3 regions of the Rummeliibacillus sp. SL167 genome follow, and region 1 is predicted to be linked to each of the others. Evidence: riboswitches for the same ligand, from Rfam matches in the RefSeq annotation. Region 1 holds a riboswitch; each other region holds the start of a gene.
What was found. A riboswitch is a leader RNA that binds a small molecule or an ion and turns the genes downstream of it on or off. The one in region 1 is predicted to bind cobalamin.
Positions count from the first base shown of each region.

Region 2: another riboswitch for cobalamin. It lies ahead of FEZ13_RS04520 ((2Fe-2S) ferredoxin domain-containing protein); the one in region 1 lies ahead of cobT (nicotinate-nucleotide--dimethylbenzimidazole phosphoribosyltransferase).
Region 3: another riboswitch for cobalamin. It lies ahead of FEZ13_RS04320 (Ig-like domain-containing protein); the one in region 1 lies ahead of cobT (nicotinate-nucleotide--dimethylbenzimidazole phosphoribosyltransferase).

Region 1 is NZ_VCBM01000001.1:1,195,611-1,203,115, forward strand. It holds gene FEZ13_RS05400 (sulfate/molybdate ABC transporter ATP-binding protein) at 1-734, opposite strand, end outside; gene cysW (sulfate ABC transporter permease subunit CysW) at 751-1,614, opposite strand; gene cysT (sulfate ABC transporter permease subunit CysT) at 1,627-2,466, opposite strand; gene FEZ13_RS05415 (sulfate ABC transporter substrate-binding protein) at 2,494-3,528, opposite strand; gene cobT (nicotinate-nucleotide--dimethylbenzimidazole phosphoribosyltransferase) at 4,524-5,573, opposite strand; cobalamin riboswitch at 5,653-5,832, opposite strand; gene FEZ13_RS05425 (isochorismatase family protein) at 6,390-7,019, opposite strand; gene FEZ13_RS05430 (isochorismate synthase) at 7,167-7,505, opposite strand, start outside.
Region 2 is NZ_VCBM01000001.1:1,000,336-1,007,840, forward strand. It holds gene cobK (precorrin-6A reductase) at 1-512, opposite strand, end outside; gene FEZ13_RS04510 (sirohydrochlorin chelatase) at 509-1,426, opposite strand; gene cobJ (precorrin-3B C(17)-methyltransferase) at 1,446-3,113, opposite strand; partial or broken gene FEZ13_RS04520 ((2Fe-2S) ferredoxin domain-containing protein) at 3,171-3,326, opposite strand; cobalamin riboswitch at 3,453-3,641, opposite strand; cobalamin riboswitch at 3,956-4,141, shown strand; gene FEZ13_RS04525 (energy-coupling factor ABC transporter permease) at 4,326-5,087, shown strand; gene FEZ13_RS04530 (energy-coupling factor ABC transporter substrate-binding protein) at 5,084-5,392, shown strand; gene cbiQ (cobalt ECF transporter T component CbiQ) at 5,379-6,170, shown strand; gene FEZ13_RS04540 (energy-coupling factor ABC transporter ATP-binding protein) at 6,167-6,997, shown strand; gene trpA (tryptophan synthase subunit alpha) at 7,310-7,505, opposite strand, start outside.
Region 3 is NZ_VCBM01000001.1:957,840-965,344, forward strand. It holds gene FEZ13_RS04305 (ABC transporter ATP-binding protein) at 1-916, opposite strand, end outside; gene FEZ13_RS04310 (energy-coupling factor transporter transmembrane component T) at 889-1,770, opposite strand; gene FEZ13_RS04315 (DUF4430 domain-containing protein) at 1,792-2,706, opposite strand; gene FEZ13_RS04320 (Ig-like domain-containing protein) at 2,791-4,626, opposite strand; cobalamin riboswitch at 4,798-4,980, opposite strand; gene FEZ13_RS04325 (transcriptional regulator) at 5,125-5,283, opposite strand; gene panF (sodium/pantothenate symporter) at 5,806-7,254, opposite strand; gene FEZ13_RS04335 (YhdT family protein) at 7,254-7,505, opposite strand, start outside.

The DNA.
Region 1 (7,505 bases):
CCATGGAATAAGTTCACATCGCCTAAAAAATCGTAGACAAATGGACTTTTAGGAGAGTCATAAACTTCTGAAGGTGTACCAATCTGTTCGATTTTCCCTTCATTCATAATGACAATACGATCGGCTACATCTAATGCTTCTTCTTGGTCATGGGTGACAAAAACACTTGTCACATGCATTTCATTATGTAATTTTCTTAACCAACGTCGCAATTCTTTTCTTACTTTGGCATCAAGTGCTCCAAAGGGTTCATCTAGTAATAAGATTTGTGGTTCAACTGCAAGCGCTCTCGCTAATGCTACGCGTTGTCTTTGTCCACCGGATAACTGAGAAGGATAGCGCTTAGCAAATCCACTCAACTTTACAAGATCTAATAATTCATAAACTTTCTTTTCAATTTCAGCTTTTTTAGGGCGCAATTTCTTTTTCCTTACGTTTAAGCCAAATGCTATATTGTCAAATACCGTCATATGCTTAAATAACGCGTAATGTTGAAAGACAAAACCGACATCTCGTTGGTTGACGTGCGTATTCGTTAAATCTTTGCCATCAAAAGAAATTATTCCCTCTTCAATCGATTCAAGACCTGCAATCATTCGAAGTAATGTCGTTTTACCCGATCCTGATGGCCCTAATAGTGCTACTAACTCCCCTTTTGGAATTTCTAGATTAATATTCTGAAGGGCTTGAAACGAACCATATCGCTTTGATACATCCCGTATTTCAATTGTCATTTTGCATCATCCATTCTTAATGTTTTTCCGTACGCCATTCAATCCAAGTCTTGATTAAAAGTGTAACAAGAGCGAGTAATGACATTAAAGATGCCACTGCAAATGCGGCTGAAAATTGGTATTCATTGTAAAGGATCTCAACATGGAGAGGCATTGTATTCGTTTCACCACGAATATGACCAGATACGACAGACACAGCTCCAAACTCACCAATTGCGCGTGCATTACAAAGGATCATTCCATAAAGTAATCCCCATTTTATCGAGGGCAACGTGACACGTAAAAACATCTGCCAACCATTTGCTCCAAGTGATATGGCTGCTTCTTCCTCTGTTTTTCCTTGTGCCTGCATAACAGGAATAAGCTCCCTCGCAACAAAGGGCAGCGTCACAAACATGGTCGCAATGATGATACCGGGAACGGAAAAGATGATTTTCAATCCAAATTCATCTAAAAATGGTCCAAGCACCCCACGAGGTCCAAAGAACAGCACTAAAACTAACCCAGCGATAACAGGTGATACCGCAAAAGGTAGTTCAATTAAAGATAATAAAATCTGCTTACCTTTAAATTGAAATTTCGTAATAAGCCAGGCAGCTGCAATACCGAATACCACATTTAACGGTACAGAAATAATCGCCACTAAGATCGTCAACTTAATCGCTGACAGTGCATCTGGTTCTGTGATGGCTGCGAAATAGACTTCTGCTCCCTTCTCAAATGCTTTAACAAAGATGAAAACAAGTGGTATTAGTAGAAACACCACTAAATATAAGAACATCAATGATATTAAAATGTACTTTGTCCAATTGACTTCTTTCTTTGCATGTTTGATGCCATCTGTTGATTTAACTTCCTGTCTGACCAAATCAGTTGTCATTCTTTTATCCTCCTATTCGCTTTGGAATTCATGTTTTCGACTCCATTTTTGGAGTAAATTAATGACAATGAGGCAAACGAAGGATATAACGAGCATGACAACTGCTATAGCCGTTGCCCCTGCATAGTCAAATTGCTCAAGCTTTGACATGATCATAAATGGTGCAATCTCCGTTTTCATCGGCATGTTTCCTGCAATAAATACGACTGAACCATATTCCCCTAAACCTCTAGCAAAGGCCAGAGAAAAACCGGCTAATACCGGTGGCAACAATTCAGGAAAAATTACTTTTAAAAAAATCTGTTGCTTTGAAGCTCCTAAACTTGCAGCAGCCTCCTCTACCTCTTTTTCCATGTTTTCAAGTACTGGTTGCACCATTCTCACAACAAATGGCAGACCAATAAACATGAGTGCAATTGTAATACCGATTGGAGTAAAAGCAATTTTGATATGGAATAGGGAGAAGAATTGTCCTAACCAACCATCCTTACCATATAACGTCGTTAAAGTAATGCCCGCAACTGCTGTTGGCAAGGCAAATGGTAAATCGATAAATCCATCAATAATACGCTTGCCTGGGAATCGATAGCGAACTAAAACCCAGGCAATCAATAAACCAAATACCGCATTCACCAATGCTGCAACAAAAGCCGTCGCAAAACTTATTTTGTAAGCATGAAAAACACGATCGCTTGTTACAATTTTGATAAAATCATGCCAGCCAAGCTGAGAAGACTCGATAAATACCATGGACAGTGGGATCAATACGATTAAACTCATATACAGCATCGTGATTCCCAATGAAAGTCCAAAACCGGGTAGGACGTTCTTTTTTTTATATTTTTTCTTCATATTTATACCTCCTACCATTCCAAGCACTTACTTACTATAAATTTGGTCGAATACACCGCCATCATTAAAGTGTTTTTCTTGTGTATCTCTCCAACTACCAAATACATCATCGATAGTAAATAATTTAATGTCAGGGAATTGATCTTTGTATTTTGCTGCAATTTCTTTATTGCGTGGGCGATAATAATTTTTCGCCGCAATCTCTTGACCTACGTCACTATATAAATATTTCAAATATGCTTCTGCCACTTTTGTCGTTCCTTTTTTCTTTGCAACACTGTCTACCACTGCAACATTTGGTTCAGCTAGGATACTAACAGAAGGATTCACAATCTCGAATTTATCTTTTCCAAGTTCTTTTAATGAAAGAAGTGCTTCATTTTCCCATGCGATTAGCACATCACCAATACCCTTTTCAACAAAAGTAGTTGTAGCCCCACGAGCACCAGAGTCTAGAACTTCTACATTTTTATAAAGGTCTTTTACAAATTGTTTTGCTTTTTCTTCGTCATTGTTATTTTTTTGAAGTGCATAGCCCCAAGCTGCTAAGTAATTCCAACGAGCTCCTCCAGATGTTTTAGGATTTGGTGTGATAACAGAAACGCCCTTCTTCGTAAGATCATCCCAATCTTTGATACCTTTCGGATTACCTTTCCTTACTAAGAAAACAATCGTTGAAGTGTAAGGTGCTGAATTATCATCGAAACGATTAATCCAATCTTTGTTTAACAGCTTCTGATCAGCAATCGCATCAATATCATAAGCTAATGCCAGTGTAACCACATCTGCTTCTAACCCATCGATAACAGAGCGCGCTTGGCTTCCTGAACCCCCATGAGATTGTTTAATCGTAACTTTCTGACCTGTTTCCTCTTTCCAATGTTTTGCAAATTCTTTGTTGTATTCTTGATACAATTCTCGTGTTGGATCATAAGATACATTCAAAAGTTCAACGGATTTCTTTGCACCTGATCCTTCTGAATCTCCTTTACCGCACCCTGATAATAGTAAAAAAGTGGATAATACCACCGCTGCACTAGTAAATAATTTTCTCTTTTTCATTCGTAATTCCCCCCATATAAACTTTTTCTGAACGAATTAAATATTTGCCGCTAACTAAAAGCAATTCTAAAGTATGTAAAAATGCCTTTAGTTTCTCTAATCAGCATTTAATATTATAATTCCAATTAGTTAAATAGGTATTTAGAAACAAAAAAAGACTCCACATCAAAAGAAATATAGAAAAATATTTCTATTAACGTAAGAGCCTCTAGTCTTCTAGTGAGCTTTACAATCATTTAATTCCTACTAACATAGTAACGATAGTATATTTTTTTATAATGAAATTGTCAATACCTTTTTGGAATTTTCAGTTGAATCATCCGTTTTTTAATGTATTCTAACATGAAAAAGAAAAAAGATTTAAACTTCTAGCTGAATCAATTTCATTAATCATTTTCTTCTTAAAAAATACGAACATTAAGAATAACTAATTTTGATAGTTGTGGAGCGGAAGACGGCGACTCCTCGATTAGGCTTGCGCATTTCCTTCGTGCGGTGTGAGTTCAAGGAGGCTTATTCAAAGTCCTACGGGAAAAGCTTGAGCTGAAAGCCCCGCAGGAACAATTTAAGGGACAAAGCCTAAGTTCGCCACGTCCTGTGGCAACGGCTTCGGGGTCAACATCGTGTCGACCCGAGGAGATTGAAGCCAAGCCCGTGGAAAGCGCCGTCTGGAGCGGAACAAAAATTTCTGAATATTAATTTTCATGTTGATTTGAAATGTTCGTGTTTTTTATCTGAATTTTACATTATGAAATTGATTCAGCTATATGAAGGAATAATTCCTATTTTCCGTTAATGAGCATTTAGAATTATTTTTATCATATGTGTTGATTATCCAATTAATAGGGATTAAAATCGCATTCATCTTGACTCTTATTGAAGTGGTGTCTTCTGTACTTGTCGCTACGCTTTCATTACAAAAAGGATTTGCTAAATTAAGATAAATAACCCATCCTTAGAACTCTATTTTAAGATGGGTTATGTTTGTTAGTAGGTTAAATACTCATCCCTACGTCTTCAAAGGTTGGCATATTTTTCATCATGCTACATGCAGCTTCGATAATTGGAAAAGCTAAGGCAGCTCCAGAGCCTTCTCCTAAACACATGTTCATCTTTAGCATAGGTTCCTTACCAAGAAGTTCGCTCGCCTTTTTCCCACCTGGCTCGTCCGTTGCATGTGAAGTAATGAGGTAATCCTTTACTTTTGGCTCGATAGTCGTTGCGATTAAGGCAGAGGCTGTTGAAATCAGTCCGTCTACTACCACTGGAACTCGATTCGCTGCAGCTGCCAGCATAACGCCAGCCATGCCTCCGATTTCCAAGCCACCAACCTTTGCTAATACGTCAATGCCATCAGCTGAATTGGGTTGATTGATAGTAATAGCATTGCGAATGACTTCTATCTTATGAGCTAATCCACCTTTGCCCAGTCCAGCACCTCTCCCTGTTATTTCTTTCGGGTCACAATTGGCTAAAACAGATAATATGGCCGTACTTGGAGTTGTATTGCTAATACCCATTTCACCCGTACCTAATAGATTAGCACCTTGTTGTATTTCTTTTGTCGCAATCTCAATGCCGACCTCTAGCGCTTTAATAGCCTCTTCTCTTGTCATAGCAGGTCCTTTAGCCATATTGTCCGTTCCTTTTTTTATTTTCCGAATAATAACTCCAGCATCACTTGGGATATCTTCTTTGATTCCAATATCTACTGCTACAATTTTAGCTCCAGAAACTTTGGCGATTGTCCCTACACCTGTAATTCCTTTGGCGATATTTAATGTTTGTTCAATCGTTACTTCTTGCGGATTACTTGTAACCCCTTCCTCATATACACCATGATCTGCAGCCATTACAATCATTACTTTTTGATCGACTGCAGGAAAAAGTTCTTTCGTAATTCCTGATAATTGAACAGCGATATCTTCTAATTTTCCTAAACTTTTTGGGGGTTTGATAAGGCTGTCCACTCTTTCTCTAGCTTTTACCAACATTTCTTGATCCAAGTCTTCTACTTTTTCAATCGTTTGTTGTAATAAATTCACTTTTCATCTCTCCCGAATAAAATTAAAAGCCTGCAGCTTATTTGCATCGCAAATAAACCGCAGACTTTTCCATCATCTGTGTCATTCAAGTAATAAGGCAGGTCTCCTGGCTTGGGGTCATCATTTGAACAAACCTTCCCAGAACAATGTCCAGTGGTATTTTCGAACAAACTTCCCTATACAGTGGCGGGTCCGCTGAAGCTTTTCACTTCATTCCCTATTCTCCTTAATTAAAGGCACCTTACACTTTTATGAATTTTCTATCATTATGATACTAGGAAATTGAATGGAAAGCAATATGTAAAGGATGACTACTCACATTTCAAATAATTCATTCAGGCACGTTTGTTATCCAATTTTATCCATAAAGTATTTATTCGCCCCTTGAAACAATTTATTTGCTCTCTCAGAGATTTTATTCGCTCTCTCAAAAGATTTATTCGCTCTTTCAAAGACTTTATTCGCTCCTTCCGCAGGACATTGGATTGTTTTTTTATCGAATATGTGCTACACAAAAGGAACAAGCAAGCCGCAGCGAAGATCTATATAAATGGTCCGAAAAATACAGGTTTTCTCAAAAATTATGCCACGGACAGCCTAATTTTTGTAAAATCAACACGCGTGATAAAATATATATTTTTAAGGATTATGTCAAATATATCTCCTGATTTCGGAAGAACTCATTTAATTGATAGGGATTCAATGAGTTAAATTCTGCGAAAAAACAGAGCACAGAATACTGACTGAACAGTATTTCGTGCTCTTTGCATGTTAGGTACTCTTTTAAAAAATTTCTCGAACAAGCACTTAATCTACTTAAAGTTGGCTGATTAACTGATTCGTATCTGTAATCGTTGAACATCTTTTAGCAGCATAACGTATCGCCATCTGATGATCTTCTACAGAAAAATCCGCAACTGCATCCTTTACAAAGAATGGTTTAATATCATACATAAAAGCATCTGCTGCTGTTAATAAGCAGCCAATATGTGCATATACACCACAAATGATCAGCTGATCTCGATTCCATGTTTTCATTAACTGCTGCAACTCACTTTTCTTAAAAGCGCTATAACGCCATTTGGTCAACATTATATCATTCTCGCTTGGAGAAAGTTGGGGAATAATGGATGTTTGCTCTTCCTTCTCTTCAAGACCTGTCCCCCAAAAATCTGTTAAAAGCGCACGATCTTCCGCCTTTTGATTACCAGGTTGGGCGGTGTAAATAATAGGTATTTTAAGTGACTCGCATTTTTGTTTTATTTTTTGAATATTAGCGATCAATCTAGGAATAGGTGATTGCTGCTGATTATAAAAGTCTAAAAAATATTGTTGCATATCATGTATTAATAATACGGCCTTATCAGATTGCGGTTCCCATTGAACAGTATTATCAACTTCTAAATTTATCGGCATTTCATAAGACTTAATTTTTGGTATTGACATATAAACACTCCTCAAGATAGATAGGTTCAAAATAGTTTATAAAGATTAATATTTCCTCTTGTCCATTTAATTTACATTTAAAATGATAAATATGGATTCTCAATTTGATCCATGAATTATAGATGGTCCATTATTCCCGCTACGGATCTAGTTATTTTCTCCTGTAATGCCTATTGCATGAAGCATTGTTTGAAATTTCGCACCTGTTTCAGCGCGCTCCTCTTGTGGTACAGAAGATTCTACAATACCGGCTCCCGCATAAATAGTAATTTGGTTTTCTTTCACTTGGGCACAACGAATCGTCACGATCCATTCCCCATCACCATTCGCCTCCATATAGCCCACAATACCGGCGAAGAATTTTCGGTCAAATGGCTCTATTTCATGAATAAGCTGAAAGGCCTCTTCTCTCGGTTCTCCACAAACGGCTGGTGTCGGGTGGAGAGCACTAGCGATCGTAAGCGAAGTCGTTTGTGGATCTTTCAG
Region 2 (7,505 bases), 200 kb from region 1:
ACCCCTAATGCCTGACATTTTTCCATATTATCAACTCTCGGCAGCATACGAGCAAGCACACGAGTATTTTCTAATCCTAATAAATATTTGGTGAAAATGCCGAGCGTTTTACTACCTGTCGTTAACATGATGACACCGCGTTTTTTGGCAGCAAGTGCTGCTGCCTCCTCATAGTCTTGAACGACAGTGACTAAAGGATGCGTGAAACTTTGACTTGCTCTTTCATAACGGATATAAGGAATTTTAGCTATTGAAGCTGCAGCTAAAGCGTTTTTGGAAGCCTCTTCAGCAAATGGGTGACTCGCATCAACAATTGCTTGTAAATGATGATCCTTGATAAATTGTGCCATTTGCTCCGCCGTTAAGCGTCCAACATTTGTGCTAATACCAGCCTCCCTTAAACTTTTGGCTGCTGTTTCTGTTACAACCGTTGCGATCACCTTCCAGCCGCTTTCTTCGATTTTGATGGCCAGTTCCCTTGCATCGCTTGTACCAGCTAACATGAAAATCATTTGTCAACACCTACTAAATAATCATGGTCGTGGTCAGTGTGATGATGGTCATGATCATGATGTTCGTGCTCGTGGTGATGACCATGGTCGTGATCATGATGATGCTCGACAAACTGAGCTGCATTCAAACGATACTGGCATGTATCACAATTCATCTTGACTTCACCTTGTAGCGATTCCGTGATGCGATCTTTCAGTACATTTTTTAAAGTTGGATGATAGCCAAAATAGTTAGCTAGCGTAATATCTATTTCTGGATAATTTACTGCATATGTTTGTCGCATATCTTTCATTCTTTCCATTAATATACCAGTGAATAGGAAATAAGGGAGCATAATGATTTTTTTCGCACCTAATTTCACACATCGTTCCATTCCCTCATCAACAGTTGGATAAGTGACCCCCATAAAAGCACATTCAACTGTCAATACATTAAGTTGTTCCCAAAGCATTCGAGAAATCTTATAGAAATCACTATTTGCATCTATATCACTTCCACCTCGTCCGATTAACAAAATGGCCGTATCGTCATTTTTTTCTTCAATCTGAAAACCCGTTTCCGTTAGGCGTTCTTTTAAGATCTCAAAAATACCTTCATGTACCCCAAGTGGTCTTGCGTAGATGATGTGAACATCTGGATATTTTTCTTTTCCTGCATCAATTGCAGCTGGAATATGAATCTTCGAATGTCCTGCTTGCAAAAGAATGATTGGCACTACATGAATTTCTGTTGCACCTTTTGAAACACAATGATCTATGCCTTGTGCGATATCGGGGGATGCGAATTCAAGGAAGCAGCTTTCAACAAGTAGATTTTTATCTAAAGTTGGTTTCAATTGTTCGACGAACTGTGTCACCTCTTCGTTTCCTGCTGCTAATCTACTTCCATGCCCTACAAATAGAATGGCTTTCATTTTTTTACCTCCATCATCATTAGTCACCACAAGGTGCTGGTTCAATCTTTATTTTTGGTGCTATATCTTGATAAATATATCCCTGAATATTTTTCACTCTTTTGAAATATTTAAATAATCGTTCATTTGGATGTGCATTTTCTTTATATTCTTTCATAATGTTTGAAATGACTTCTACGATTTTGTCTGGTTCAATGCCCTCTGCTACAGGCTGTCCGGGATGTGCAGTTCTTCCAACAGGTTTGGCCCCTAAAAATAAATCAAATTTCCCCTTTCGGTAAATAATGCCAATATCTTCATTGACCGCTTTATAACAAGCCATACCACAACCATTGAAGCCAATTGTCAACTCTTTTGGTAATTGCATACCACCCAATTTTTCTTGAATTTCTTCTGCGTAAGGAATCCCGCCCGTTTTTTCACCATCACAAAAATCACAAGCTTTTAATGTTAAAACATCTCCTACTGGTGATAGCAGGAAGCCTACATTTTGTAATTTGGATGTAATTTCATCGGGATTTGAAGTAGGTATTTTTAATAGAATTTGATGATTGGGTGTATATTCCATGGTGCCTTTTTCACCTACAACCATGGCTAAAGTCATCATTTGTTCGGGTGTAAACTTTTTATTGGCAACACCAGGACTTACAGCTAATTCAAATATTTCTTCAAAATCTTGATGGATGTATTGTGTAGTTGTAGTTTCAGGTTGTTTACCAGTCACGCGTTTTAAGGCTTCCAGAGCCATCTCATATGAATTTACTTTTGGATGCTCTGTCTTGATCGATTCAACCTTTGGGACTTTCTCAACAACAGCTACAGAAGATTGAATACGCTGAACACCTGTTTTTTGATCCATTGCCCATGGTTCAGCTTCCTCTTTTAAGCGTTGATGTGGTTTTAATGCTTGTTTATCCGCATGCAACGTGTATTTTCTTTGATAGCCACGTGGGGTAATCATTTTATTGTCATAAAGGAATGTGGAAGAGTTACCAATAATGACAGTCGTTAACATCCCGATATCATTTTCAAGCATTTCACTCAAGTTGGTAATCGTGATTTGCTGACGGTCACGATAAGCACTTTTCACTAATCCAACAGGTGTATCGGGTGATCGATATTGCAAGAGAATACGTTGAGCTTCAACAATTTGACGTGTTCTACGTCCACTACGTGGGTTGTAAAGTGCTATCACAAAATCCGCCATGGCGGCAGCTTCTATTCTTTTAGCAATTAAATTCCATGGTGTTAAATGATCACTTAAACTAATTGTGCAGGAATCGTGCATAATAGGTGCCCCTAATAGAGAGGCACATGAATTGATAGCAGAAATACCTGGAATGATTTCGATTGGAATCCCGTTTGCCTCGGTCCAACCTTTTTCGATTAACACCTCGTATACGAGTCCTGCCATACCATAGACTCCTGAATCACCACTTGAAATGACAGCTACTATTTTCCCGGTTTCTGCTTGTCGAACTGCTTCTTGAGCTCTTGAAACTTCCTCTGTCATCCCTGTGCTAATAATTGTTTTTTCATTCGTAATGAGATCTTGGATTAGTTCAACATAAGTTTTGTAACCAATGATAAAATCACTTTCTTGAAGTGCTTCTACTGCTCGCGTCGTAATATGTTTAAAATCACCAGGGCCAAAACCAACGACATATAGTTTACCTTGTTTTGCCATGTGAACTTCTCCCCTTTTTATTTATTTGTTTTTGTGAATCCCAATAGTGGCTGCAACTCGAGTTCTAGTTGTATGGATTTGTTCGTCCATCCCTAATTGTGTAATCTCATCTCGAATGGCGAGGGTGATTTCCTCTGCTCCTTTCTTCATACATGAACTTCCGTTACAAATGAATAAATGACTTTTCATTCCCGATAAATCCCAAGTTACCATATCCACTCTCCTTTTCATCCTATTTATCAATAGAAAAAGGAAAATAAAAAACCTTTATTCTTGGAATAAAGGTTTAAAAACTAGTTTGTTAGCTGGTACCATAGTTTTTACCTTTCCCTCCGAAAAGTATCGTACTTTTTAAAAGCAGGTTTCCTGGCTTACATTTCACTTTACTCTGATCTCTTCCCAGTCATTTGACCAGTGAGTTTTATCATTTCATCCATGTTTACAGTAGCGGGGGCTGCACCGGCTTTGAACCGTTTTCCCTATTATCCCTTGAAAATCTACAAGAGCACTTTTAAAAATAGTATGTAATTGTTCATTAGAAAAACAGGTGTATAGATCGATCAATTCAAAAAAACTTGTTGCATTATAATCAGCGAGTTTTCATCTCACCTGTTAGAAAAATTTTAAACTGTCATCATCATATACTATTTTGTCATGATTTAAAATATATTTTTTATCTTATAGACTGTTTTTCAATTTAAAAAATAGATTTCTTGTACAATATTTCTCTAAAATTTTAGTAATTAACTGTTATAAAACAAACTTTTATAATCATCAGAATTTCTTCTAATAAAAAGATAGAATTGGGCATATAATCGTGATACACTGGATTTGTAATATAACAATTCAATAAATTTTATGGTGCTGAATTTAGATATTTAGCTTAAAAGGGAAGTTTGTGCAAAACAAACGCGGTCCCGCCACTGTAAAGCCGAGTTATGCTTTTAAGATGCCACTGTCAATGATGGGAAGGTGAAAGTATAATGATGACGCTAAGCCAGGAGACCTGCCATGAAATGCGAATTAGTTTCAGCCTACGAGGATAGGTGTGAGAATAGACATGCTAAGCAATTAGTATTATTTTACTATTCATCAACACTTCTTCTATCCGTAAGAAGTGTTTTTTTATTGTCCTTATAGGGTGTGATGGAGGTGCAACAAAAGAAACTTTTAAATGTCACAATGGAATAAGTAATAGAGAGGATTGGTAAAATGAAAAATTTAAAAAAATATTTGAATTGGAAACTAGTTTATTTTCTTCTAGCCATTATGATTGTACCAAAACCAGCTTTTGCTATGCATATTATGGAAGGTTTTTTACCCGTTGAATGGGCTATTTTCTGGTGGGCAGTTTCCATTCCATTTTTAGTGATTGGATTCCGCTCCATCCGAAAAACAATTGTTGAAAATCCAGAAACCAAAATGATGTTAGGATTATCTGGAGCCTTTGCATTCGTATTATCAGCATTGAAAATTCCATCTGTTACAGGTAGTTGTTCTCATCCTACTGGTGTAGGCCTCGGTACTATATTATTTGGACCAATGGCTATGAGTGTGGTAGGTTTTATCGTTCTTTTATTCCAAGCATTATTGCTTGCACATGGTGGATTAACTACATTAGGTGCGAATACAGTTTCTATGGCGATTGTCGGTCCTCTTATTGCATACGGCGTATATAAAGGAGCTACTAAAATGGGATTATCTTTTTCATGGGCAGTATTTTTAGCCGCTGCACTTGGTGATTTGGGTACATATGTAGTGACATCTATCCAATTAGCACTTGCTTTCCCTTCTGATGTAGGCGGTTTCTTTGCTTCATTTACAAAATTTAGTGGCATTTTCGCTATTACACAAATTCCTTTAGCCATTAGTGAAGGGATTCTTACAGTTGTCATCATGAACTTCTTACAAAAATACAATTTAGCAGAGTTAAAAGCACTGAAAGTATTTAAAAAAGGAGCAGAACAACAATGAAAAAGAACTTATTGTTAATAGCATTAGTCATTATTTTGGCTGTTCTTCCTCTTTTCTTCCAAAAGGGTGCGGAATTTGGTGGTTCAGACGATCAAGCTGAAGCGGAAATAACGAAAATCGACTCTTCTTATCATCCATGGTTTTCTAACATTTGGGAACCGCCAAGTGGTGAGATTGAAAGTCTATTATTCTCCTTGCAGGCTGCTATAGGAGCAGGTTTTATCGGTTACTTTATCGGACTATCACGTGGTAAATCTAAAAAAGATGATAACAAAGAGGGCAAAGGAAAGCATGCTACTTATTGATCAATATGCTTATATCAATCATTTAGCAAAAACCCATCCCGTAGAAAAAATCGTTTTATCGCTCTTTCTTTTGATTTTTTCTTTGACAGTCAAGGATGCTTTGATTTCTCTTATTACTTTTTCGATGATGAGCGGACTCATTATTTTTGCAGCTAAAATACCTTGGACATATTATTTAAAATTACTTTGTATACCTGGATTGTTTTTATTGAGCAGCATGGTTGGAATACTATTCTCTTTTACTCAACATGCTGAATTGCTACACAGTTCGGTGTGGCAATTCTCATTTTTAAACAGCACTGTGTATATCACAACTCAAAGTATTCAAATGTGTATTCAATTATTTTTTTCGGTTTTAAGTAGTATTAGCTGCTTATATTTTTTAACGTTAACAACACCTGTCCATGATTTAATGCAAGTTTTAAAAAAATGCAGGGTACCACAACTAATGATTGAATTAACCGAGTTAACGTACCGATTCATTTTTGTATTTTTAGAAATTTCAGTTAGCGTTTTTCAGGCACAAAATTCAAGACTTGGCTATATTTCGATAAAAAGAGGCTTTCATTCTTTGGGAATGTTAATTTCCTCCCTATTCGTCCATGTTTTTCACCGTTCTAAGGAACTTTCAATAGCTATGGATTCTCGTGGCTATCATGAATCAGTGAATTTTCTTGAAGATTCTTATCATTATTCTAAAAGAAATTGGACTTTGATCAGTTTTGTCTTTGTACTCATCATTGGTGTTTACATTGAGTTTGGAGGAATCCTCGTTTGAATGATTTATACTTTGAAATTCAACATTTAACACATCGTTATGCCGATGGAACTGTAGCATTAAATGATCTATCTCTGACTATTTCCAAAGGTAAAAAGATCGCACTTCTTGGAAATAATGGTGCAGGAAAGTCTACACTATTTCAGCATTTAAATGGTATCCTTCAGCCGTCTTCTGGCAGTATTCTTTTTGAAAATCGCCCGATGAAATATGACCGAAAATCATTACTAGGATTACGTTCACGCGTGGGGATTGTATTCCAAGATCCTGATTCACAATTATTTGCTGGAAATGTACGTCAAGATATTTCATTTGGTCCATTAAATCTAGGTTGGTCTGAGGATAAAGTGAATGAAATGGTTGAATGGGCTATGACCGAAACAGAAGTTACTCCTTTACAGGACAAACCTATACATTTTTTGAGTTTAGGCCAAAAAAAGAGGGTCGCCATTGCTGGTGTATTGGCGATGAATACGGACGTTTTTATATTAGACGAACCTTCAGCTGGACTTGATGGGTATTATTCCAAGCAAATTTTACAGTTGCTTAATCAAATTCATCAATTAGATAAAACCATTATTTTATCCACGCATGATGTCCATTTTGCTTATGAGTGGGCAGATGAGATTATTGTCATGAGTGATGGTGAAGTGATTTATCATGGCGATCCTATTCATATTTTTAAACAAGAAGATTTACTATTAAAAGCACATTTAGAAAAGCCATGGATTTTTGAAATGGCAGAAGTTTTGCAAGCTAAGAACATCATTTCAAATATAAATGATTTTCCTAGAAATAAAGAACAACTGATCACCTATTTGAAATAGCCTTTCCCCCAATTGCTGCTAGTTTAAATAGTAAACCCGTTATGAAACTTCATAACGGGTTGTTCATTTATATTTATCTCGCGTTAACGTGGACAGTAAGACCCCGTCAATGCGGGATGAAGAAAACTCCCACTGATGGATGGAAGCTTCACTTTATCTAGGATTAACAGCAGTAAGATTCCACTTCAAAAGGAAGTATCAAGCAATCAGCGGCAGCTTTCCTCCTCATAAAATCACAATTGATTCGTTGAACACACAAGTTTGGGATGAAGAAAACTCCCAGCGTGTGTTTGTTTCATTTACGTTTAATGCCTAATCGTTTACTACAACCTTTGGCAATAACGCTTTGATCGCTGACTCATTCCCTTCATGGAAGGCTTTTACAATGGCACTACCTACGATTACACCATCTGCCATTGCTCCTATTTTCTCTACTTGTTCAGGTGTCGAAATACCGAATCCGGCAAGAACCGGAATATCACTGATTTCTTTAAGATTATGCAAATGC
Region 3 (7,505 bases), 240 kb from region 1:
GGAACCAAGCGTTTTTAACACTTAAAACCGTTTTCTTTTCAAAAGATCTATCATATATTTTTTTCGATTGCCATTCCTGTGCCTTAAAGTTGTTGGTTAACCATTGCCGACCATCTCGAATGGTTAATGGTGCATTTGTTTGGCTTTTTAATGCATGGTGAATTCGAAGTGGAGTTGGTAAGCCCCCTAACATGGGATGATGCTGATCTACGTGTTGTAAAGCCTTTGCCACTTCTTTAGGCGTACCATTGCAAATAATAGCTCCTTTATCCATGATAACTACTCTGTCCGCTATGGGATACACTTCTTCTAAACGATGTTCTACTAAAAGAATCGTCAAGCCAAGTTCCTTGTTTAGCTTATGTAAAGTTGCGATAAATTCACTTGCAGCAATCGGATCCAATTGAGAGGTCGGTTCATCTAAAATAAGCAATTTGGGTTGCATCGCCATTATCGCAGCAAGATTCAAGATTTGTTTTTGACCGCCCGATAATTCCATCGTGTTTTTTCGAAACCATGTTTGGATGCCAAAAAAATTGGCCATTTCAGCCACTCTCCGACGAATGGTCATTGTGTCAAATCCTAAGTTTTCTAAACCAAAAGCGAGCTCATGCCAAACTTTATCAGTCACAATTTGATTTTCAGGACTTTGCATAACAAAACCTATTTCTGAAGCAGCAATTTTATCTGAAAGTTCGTTTAGAAGTGTTCCATTATAAAGAACACTACCAGTAGCATCACCATGTGGAGTAATTTCTCGCTTTAAATGTTTTACCAGAGTACTCTTCCCACAACCAGATACTCCACATAACACAACAAATTCCCCTTCTTCTATTGATAGATCGATATGGTGTAAAACGGGCTGTTCCATCTGTGGATAGCTAAAAGTTAGTTGTTGGATATCAATGAACGCCATTTGAATGCCTCCCAAAGCTCAATAATAATTGGTAATGCCAATAGTAAAGTATAAGTTGTATATAATAGTAAAGATATGGGCTGCAACGCTAAATCACTAAATGTTGGGTAAAAATAATAATCCGTATATCCTAAAAAGCTTCCAATAACATTGATTGTTATCAGTATGAACATTATTGTCAGTGTTAGGGCATCTCTTTTTTCAAAAGAAAATAATGAAAATGTAGAGCGTTTCGGTAAACCATATCCTCTAGCCTTCATGGAGTCAGCTGTTTCAATGGCGTTTTCTAGTGCCCAAGTAATTAGAATAGATAGAATGTGAATGCCACATTTGATACGATGCAATAAATTCCCAGAAGTCACATCCATACCGACTGCCCTTTGCGCTTGAGTGATGGCGCCAATTTGTTGTTGGAATCGAGGGACTAGCCGAAGCGTTAACGAAATGATTAAGGCAAAGGCTGGCGAAATTTTACCAAATAAATAAAGAAATTTATCCGAAGTCATTAGCTTATTATAACAGCCAAACCAAAAGATAACGGTACAAATCATAACTGACATGGCAAATCCATAGACAATGGCCTCAATCGTAATAGGATTATCATCGATATATAGAATGATTTTTTCACCATCATGACTAATTAAAGGATTGATCAAGGCTGCAATGACAAACAAAGGAACCATCCATTTTAAAGAGCGGAGAAATGATTTTTGATTGATTTGCAAACTTAAAAGAATGGACATTGCGAGTGAAATGATTAAATAAATTGGATGCATATAAAACATCGTTAATCCTATCACAAAAACAAAATATAAAAAAATCACAATTGGATGATAGTTAGCAAAAGCTTTCAATAATTTTTCCTCCTTCACCCATTACAAACCTATATCTCTGCCATTATCAACCGTATATTGCCAAACGATATGGTCGCCATCTTTAACCTCATAACTTCCACAGCCAATACCTGGATTTTTTCCATTGACGCTATACATCCAGCCAGACAATTTTCCAGCGTCTTTTTCGTATAAATGATTGATGCCTTCTACATAGATACTTCCATATTTTTTAGCAGCACCTTCATATTCAAAATGAATGTGATGCTGTTGTAAGGCACGTAAAGTAATGTCCCAAGCTGAATCGTCCTCATGTTGAATTTCATAGGTGGATGTAGAAAGTATCACACCATTTTTCGGTACATATTTTGCACTTTGTAAGGCTGGCTCTAATCTTTCATAATTTTCTTTTTTCAAAAGTGTGTCAACACGAATGGATATGGTGACATATTTTTTCTTTTCAGTAACAGTTGCTTGCTTTGCTGGATTTTTTTCTTTATGTGTTGTCGTTGATTTCTTTTTCGTTACAGTATTTTTATCTTGTTTTTCTTGTTTAACTACCTTATCCTTTGTTGGTTTTGTTTGTTGCTCTTTGCCTGCAGATTCTTTTTTAGGAGATGATATCGTTTTTTCTTGATTTGAACCATTGTTTTCAACTGTTGATTTTTCTGTTTGTAATGCTGTATCTTGCTGTTTTGAATTTGTCGTTTCCTTCTTAAAATCACTTGTTGTTTCTTTTTTCTGTTCAGTTGAGCTAGCTGATTTTTGTTGCTGCTTTTGTGTTTTCTCCTGTGGATTTTTGTTTTTTTCTGAGCCTTCTACAACCTTCACTTTTCCTTGGTCAAGGGTTGTTCCTTGTTGTTCTTGATCATGTTGTTCAACAGTTTGAACCTTACAACCTGAAAGACATAGTACTGCGATGATAAAAGACAGTACAATAAATTGTATCTTTTTCAAAAAAATACACCTCCTAAACTAGATGGGAATAGGGTGTTAGAAGTAAATTCTAACACCCTATGATTCTATTTACTTTCAATTGTTTTATTTCGATTTAACAATAATCGTCTTGTTAGCACTTTTATTTTTGGCAGCATCTTTGACATAGATGGTTAATTTGGTACCTACTTTTTGTTTTTTAATAGACAATGAGAATTTACCTTTTGAAGATACTGTGCCATATTTAATGATTTTTTTATTTTTCACGACATATACTTTAGATTTTGCTTCTGCCGTACCTGTAATTCTGGTCGATTTTTTCGTCACTTTATGGACTTTCGGTGCTTTTGGCGCTGTTTTGTCTACAACTTTAATCTTGACGATTTTACTTTTATTTTTGGCTGAATCTTGGACATAAACTGTTAGGACTGTTCCTGCCTTTTGTTTTGGGATAGCCAATGAGAATGCGCCTTTTGTAGAAGCAGTCCCAGTTTTGATTACCTTATTATTTTTGATCACATAGACTTTTGCTTTCGCTTCAGCTGTCCCTGTAATTTTTGTCGTGCGATCACTTACTTGACCGATTTTTGATATTTTTGGAGCCGTTTTATCAACTACTTTGGCAGTGATTGATCCACTGTTGTTCTTTCCTAAGTCTGTCGCAACGATTTGAAGGGGAGTCCCTGCTTTTTGCTGTTTGATTTTAACAGAATATTTTCCTGTGAAATTCGATTGAGCTGTCCCAATGATTTTGCTACCATTCTTTACTGTAATTGTGGCATATGGTTCTGTTTTACCTGTGATAGTCGTTGCATTGTCAGCAACTGTAGCAGCAGTTGGTTTTTCAGGTGCCTTCACATCATATTGTAGTTCGTCAGCATTAGCATCTGTTGTCATATTATAAAAGCTATTTTTCCCGTTTACAAAACGGTCATAAGCTTGTAGAGCGCGATTCGCTTGGTCTGATGAGATAACGTTAGGTTCCTTTGCCTTTGGCGCATTTTTGAAGCCACCTGTAATACTATCATATGTTGTAAGCAAGTTGGAAATCGTCCAAGCTCCATTTTCTTTCACAAATCGAACGTCTGTTTTCGGATCCACTTTATTGGCAGTTAAACTAATAATTAGCTGAGATACTGTTTCTGGGCTATCATCACCGTAGTAACCGACAAATCCAGCACGTTCATTGATTTGATTGCCTAAATATGAATAGGCTTTTTCAATCGCCTGTTGAACGGATTCTTGATTAGAATAGTTTGCTAAAGCCGTCACAGCCATAGATGTAGCGTCCTTATCTGCTCCCCATGCTTTATCCCAACCAAATGCGCCATTATTTTCATCTTCATCTGTAAATTGAGAAGCTAATAGCTTGGAAACTAATTGTTCACGGCTTAATGCTTGATACCTCTCGCCCGCTGGTAAATGATATGATTTTGCATCCAATGCATACAGCATATAATAGTTATCCATATCGTAGAGCAGATCTTTTTCTTGCGCTGTTAAATAGGCATCTGCCATCAGTTGAATAAGGTTATAACCGCCAACATTTTCCGCATCTTTTCCGATGGCTGTAACCGCTAAAATTTGTTTTGCATATGCTGATGGTGAATCTGAAATAGCTCCTTGCTTCGTATCTAATTCATTTACAAGAGATTGATAGTATTGTTCATAATAATCTTTTGGGACAATTGGTAGATTAGCTCGTGCCAAATCTGTGACAATATCACAATCGGCGAATGTTGGATTTGGTGTGATGCTTAAAAGAAAAGCGCTTGAAGAAGAAAGGGCATTTTGATAGCTAACATCCTTGCCAACAGTCGTTGTGACAGTTGTATTTTCCTCTGCATGAGCAGTGATGGTAGCAGGTAATTGAGATGCTACCAGTAAACTAGCTAGTGAAATCGGTGCGATCCACTTTTTAAAAGATTTGTTTGAATACATATAAGAGCCTCCATTCTTTTGCATAATTACAGATTGATCTGTCTTGTTAGGATAGAGGCAATTAAATTTCTCCATAAAAAAACTTTACATCAAAATGTAAAGAGTGCTTGGACGTGAAATGTCAATAATCATTATTTGTCATTTCATTGTTCCACACCTCCCCCTCGAAGATCAGAAACGCAGATAAAAGCAGGTTTCCTGGCTTATATGTACATGAATATTCGCACCTTCCCAGCTAAAAGCCAGTGGCATACACGATTTTCAACATATTTACAGTAGCGGGGCTGCATCAGACTTTCACTGATTTCCCTATTATCCTAATACGCATTAGGCACTTTTATCTAAGACTATGTAATTGTTATTGTTTATAGTATTTCATATTCACTAAAACATGTAAATGCTTTTTTTACTTGAACGCCATTTTTTTGTAAACGTTATAAAACCTCTACCAACCAACATTTTGATTAGTAGAGGTTTTATAAGTTACCCGCGGCGACATCAGACATTTTGTTCTTCGCTCCTTTTTGAATGCTCCTTGTAAGCATTGAGTTGTTCTTCTGTTAAATGATTGATAAAAAAGTAAAAGTCTTTCGATTCTAATCCATACTCCTCACAAGCACTACAATATCGTTCATATCCTTCTCGATATATATCCATATATATCTCCTCCTGTTATATAACAAATTTTATTGCTGTTAATAATATATAACAGAAATAGGCGGTTGTCAACAGAATTATCTGAAAAATTAATAATATATATTTATCCTGCATTCAACAGGCAGTAAGATCCTTCATCAAGACAAACGTATATTTTCATAAGCGACCGCCCTATCCTTTGTATATGAAAAAGCATGAAGAAAACAACTGTATAAAGTTTTAATTTATGACCGCTGCCCTAAAACATTTTCAATTCATAAATCAAAAGATTTCGTACATAATGGTGCGCTGTTACTATGTGTGTAAATCAAATTTTTGAAATATGAGTAAAACCCAAACTTCAATTTTTATCAAGAAGTTTGAGTTTTAAGATTTGTTTTATTTGAACATCCTGTTGAACTACATCCAATTGGGCAGAATGAAGACGTTTTTCATAGTTATGTTCATACACGCCCAATATTGTAAAAGTGGTCCCCTTTTTTTCGGATACTGTCTAATCAACCATATCCTCTAATCTACATATTAAATAATATGTTTGAAATCCTTAAATCGATGATGAGTCATTAAACTAATGGTTACATACGCAATAAGAGATAATATGATGGAAGTTGTGACAGTATGCATGCCTAAAAAAGTTGTTTTCCATTTTTCATAAATCAAAATATAACTGATTAAGCCAACAAGCATCGATGAAACGGCTCCATATTTGTTTCCTTTTTTCCAATATAGACCTAATACTACAGGCCAAACAAATACGGATTCCAGACCACCAAATGAGAAAAGATTGAGCCAAACTAATAGATCTGGCGGTTTTAATGCAACAATAATAACAGCTACACCTATTAAAGTAGTGACAAAAAAGCTTAGCTTCTTGATTTCGTCATCATTAGCTTGTGGCTTTATAAAGTTTAGATAAATATCTTTAACAATTGTAGAGCTTACAAGTATTAAGAGCGCATTTACGGTAGACATAATAGCCGCCATTGGTGCCGCTAATACAACACCTGCCAAAAACGGTGGCAGCACTTTTAACGTTAAAAGTGGCATGACTTTATCGCCAATATCCACACCTGGTAATACGGGGCGTGCGAATACCCCTGTTAAGTGCATGCCAAACATCACGGTGCCCAGTGCAATCGTTCCGATAATGATAGCCGAGTGCATGCTTGCCGAATTCTTATAGGACATGGCACGTACTGCGATTTGCGGTAGACCAATCACACCAATACCGATCAAAATCCAAAACGTTGATACATAAAGAGGTGTTAAACTACCATCTGCTCCAAATGGCGATACCAGTTTAGGATTTTCTGCAACAAGATCAGCCATAATATTGGAAACTCCGCCGCCGGCAATAATGGTCCCAATCAGTAAAATAACACTTCCTAAAAACATGACAGAGCCTTGTACAGCATCGGTTAGTGCAACAGCACGAAATCCTCCGACAATTACATACACAAGGACTACTATAGCAAATATAAAAAGTGCAGTTGTATAATGCAATCCGGTCAAAGATTCGATTAACCGTGCACCGCCGATCCATTGCGCAGCCATGGAAGAAAATAAGAAGATGATTATACTTAATGCGGAAACAATAACAACAAAGTTGCTCTGATAACGCTCACGTAGAAAATCGATTAATGTAATAGCTTTATACTTTCTAGCAATAATAGCAAATTTCTTTCCTAATACCATTAATACGTAATATCCTGCTGGAAGTTGAGCCATCGATAGTAAAACCCAACCAAGTCCAGTATTATAAGCTACTCCTGGACCTCCGATAAAACTAGATGCACTGCCATATGTAGCCATCATGGTCATGGCCAGCAGGAATCCTCCCATTTGTCTTCCGCCAAGGAAGTATTCCTGTAAAAATGAATCTGATTGCATGACATGTTTATTTGCCCACATACCAATTAAAAAGATAATCACCAAAAAAAGAATTAGCGGGATGATTACTTGCCAATGTATCATCGTTCATCACCATCCTCTTCCGTATCAAATGATACGTCTTTAAAGAAGAATTTGATGACAATGATGAGCAATATAATCATAAAGATCGTTCCAGCGATACAGCTATAGAAAAACCAAGCTGGAAAGCCAAATACATATGAATATTTTTTCGGATCACCCGAACCGAGCCCATATGCAAAGCCAAACCATATTGCAAAATTGATGATAACTAATGCAATACCAATAAGCGCTTCGCGATGAGCAATTTT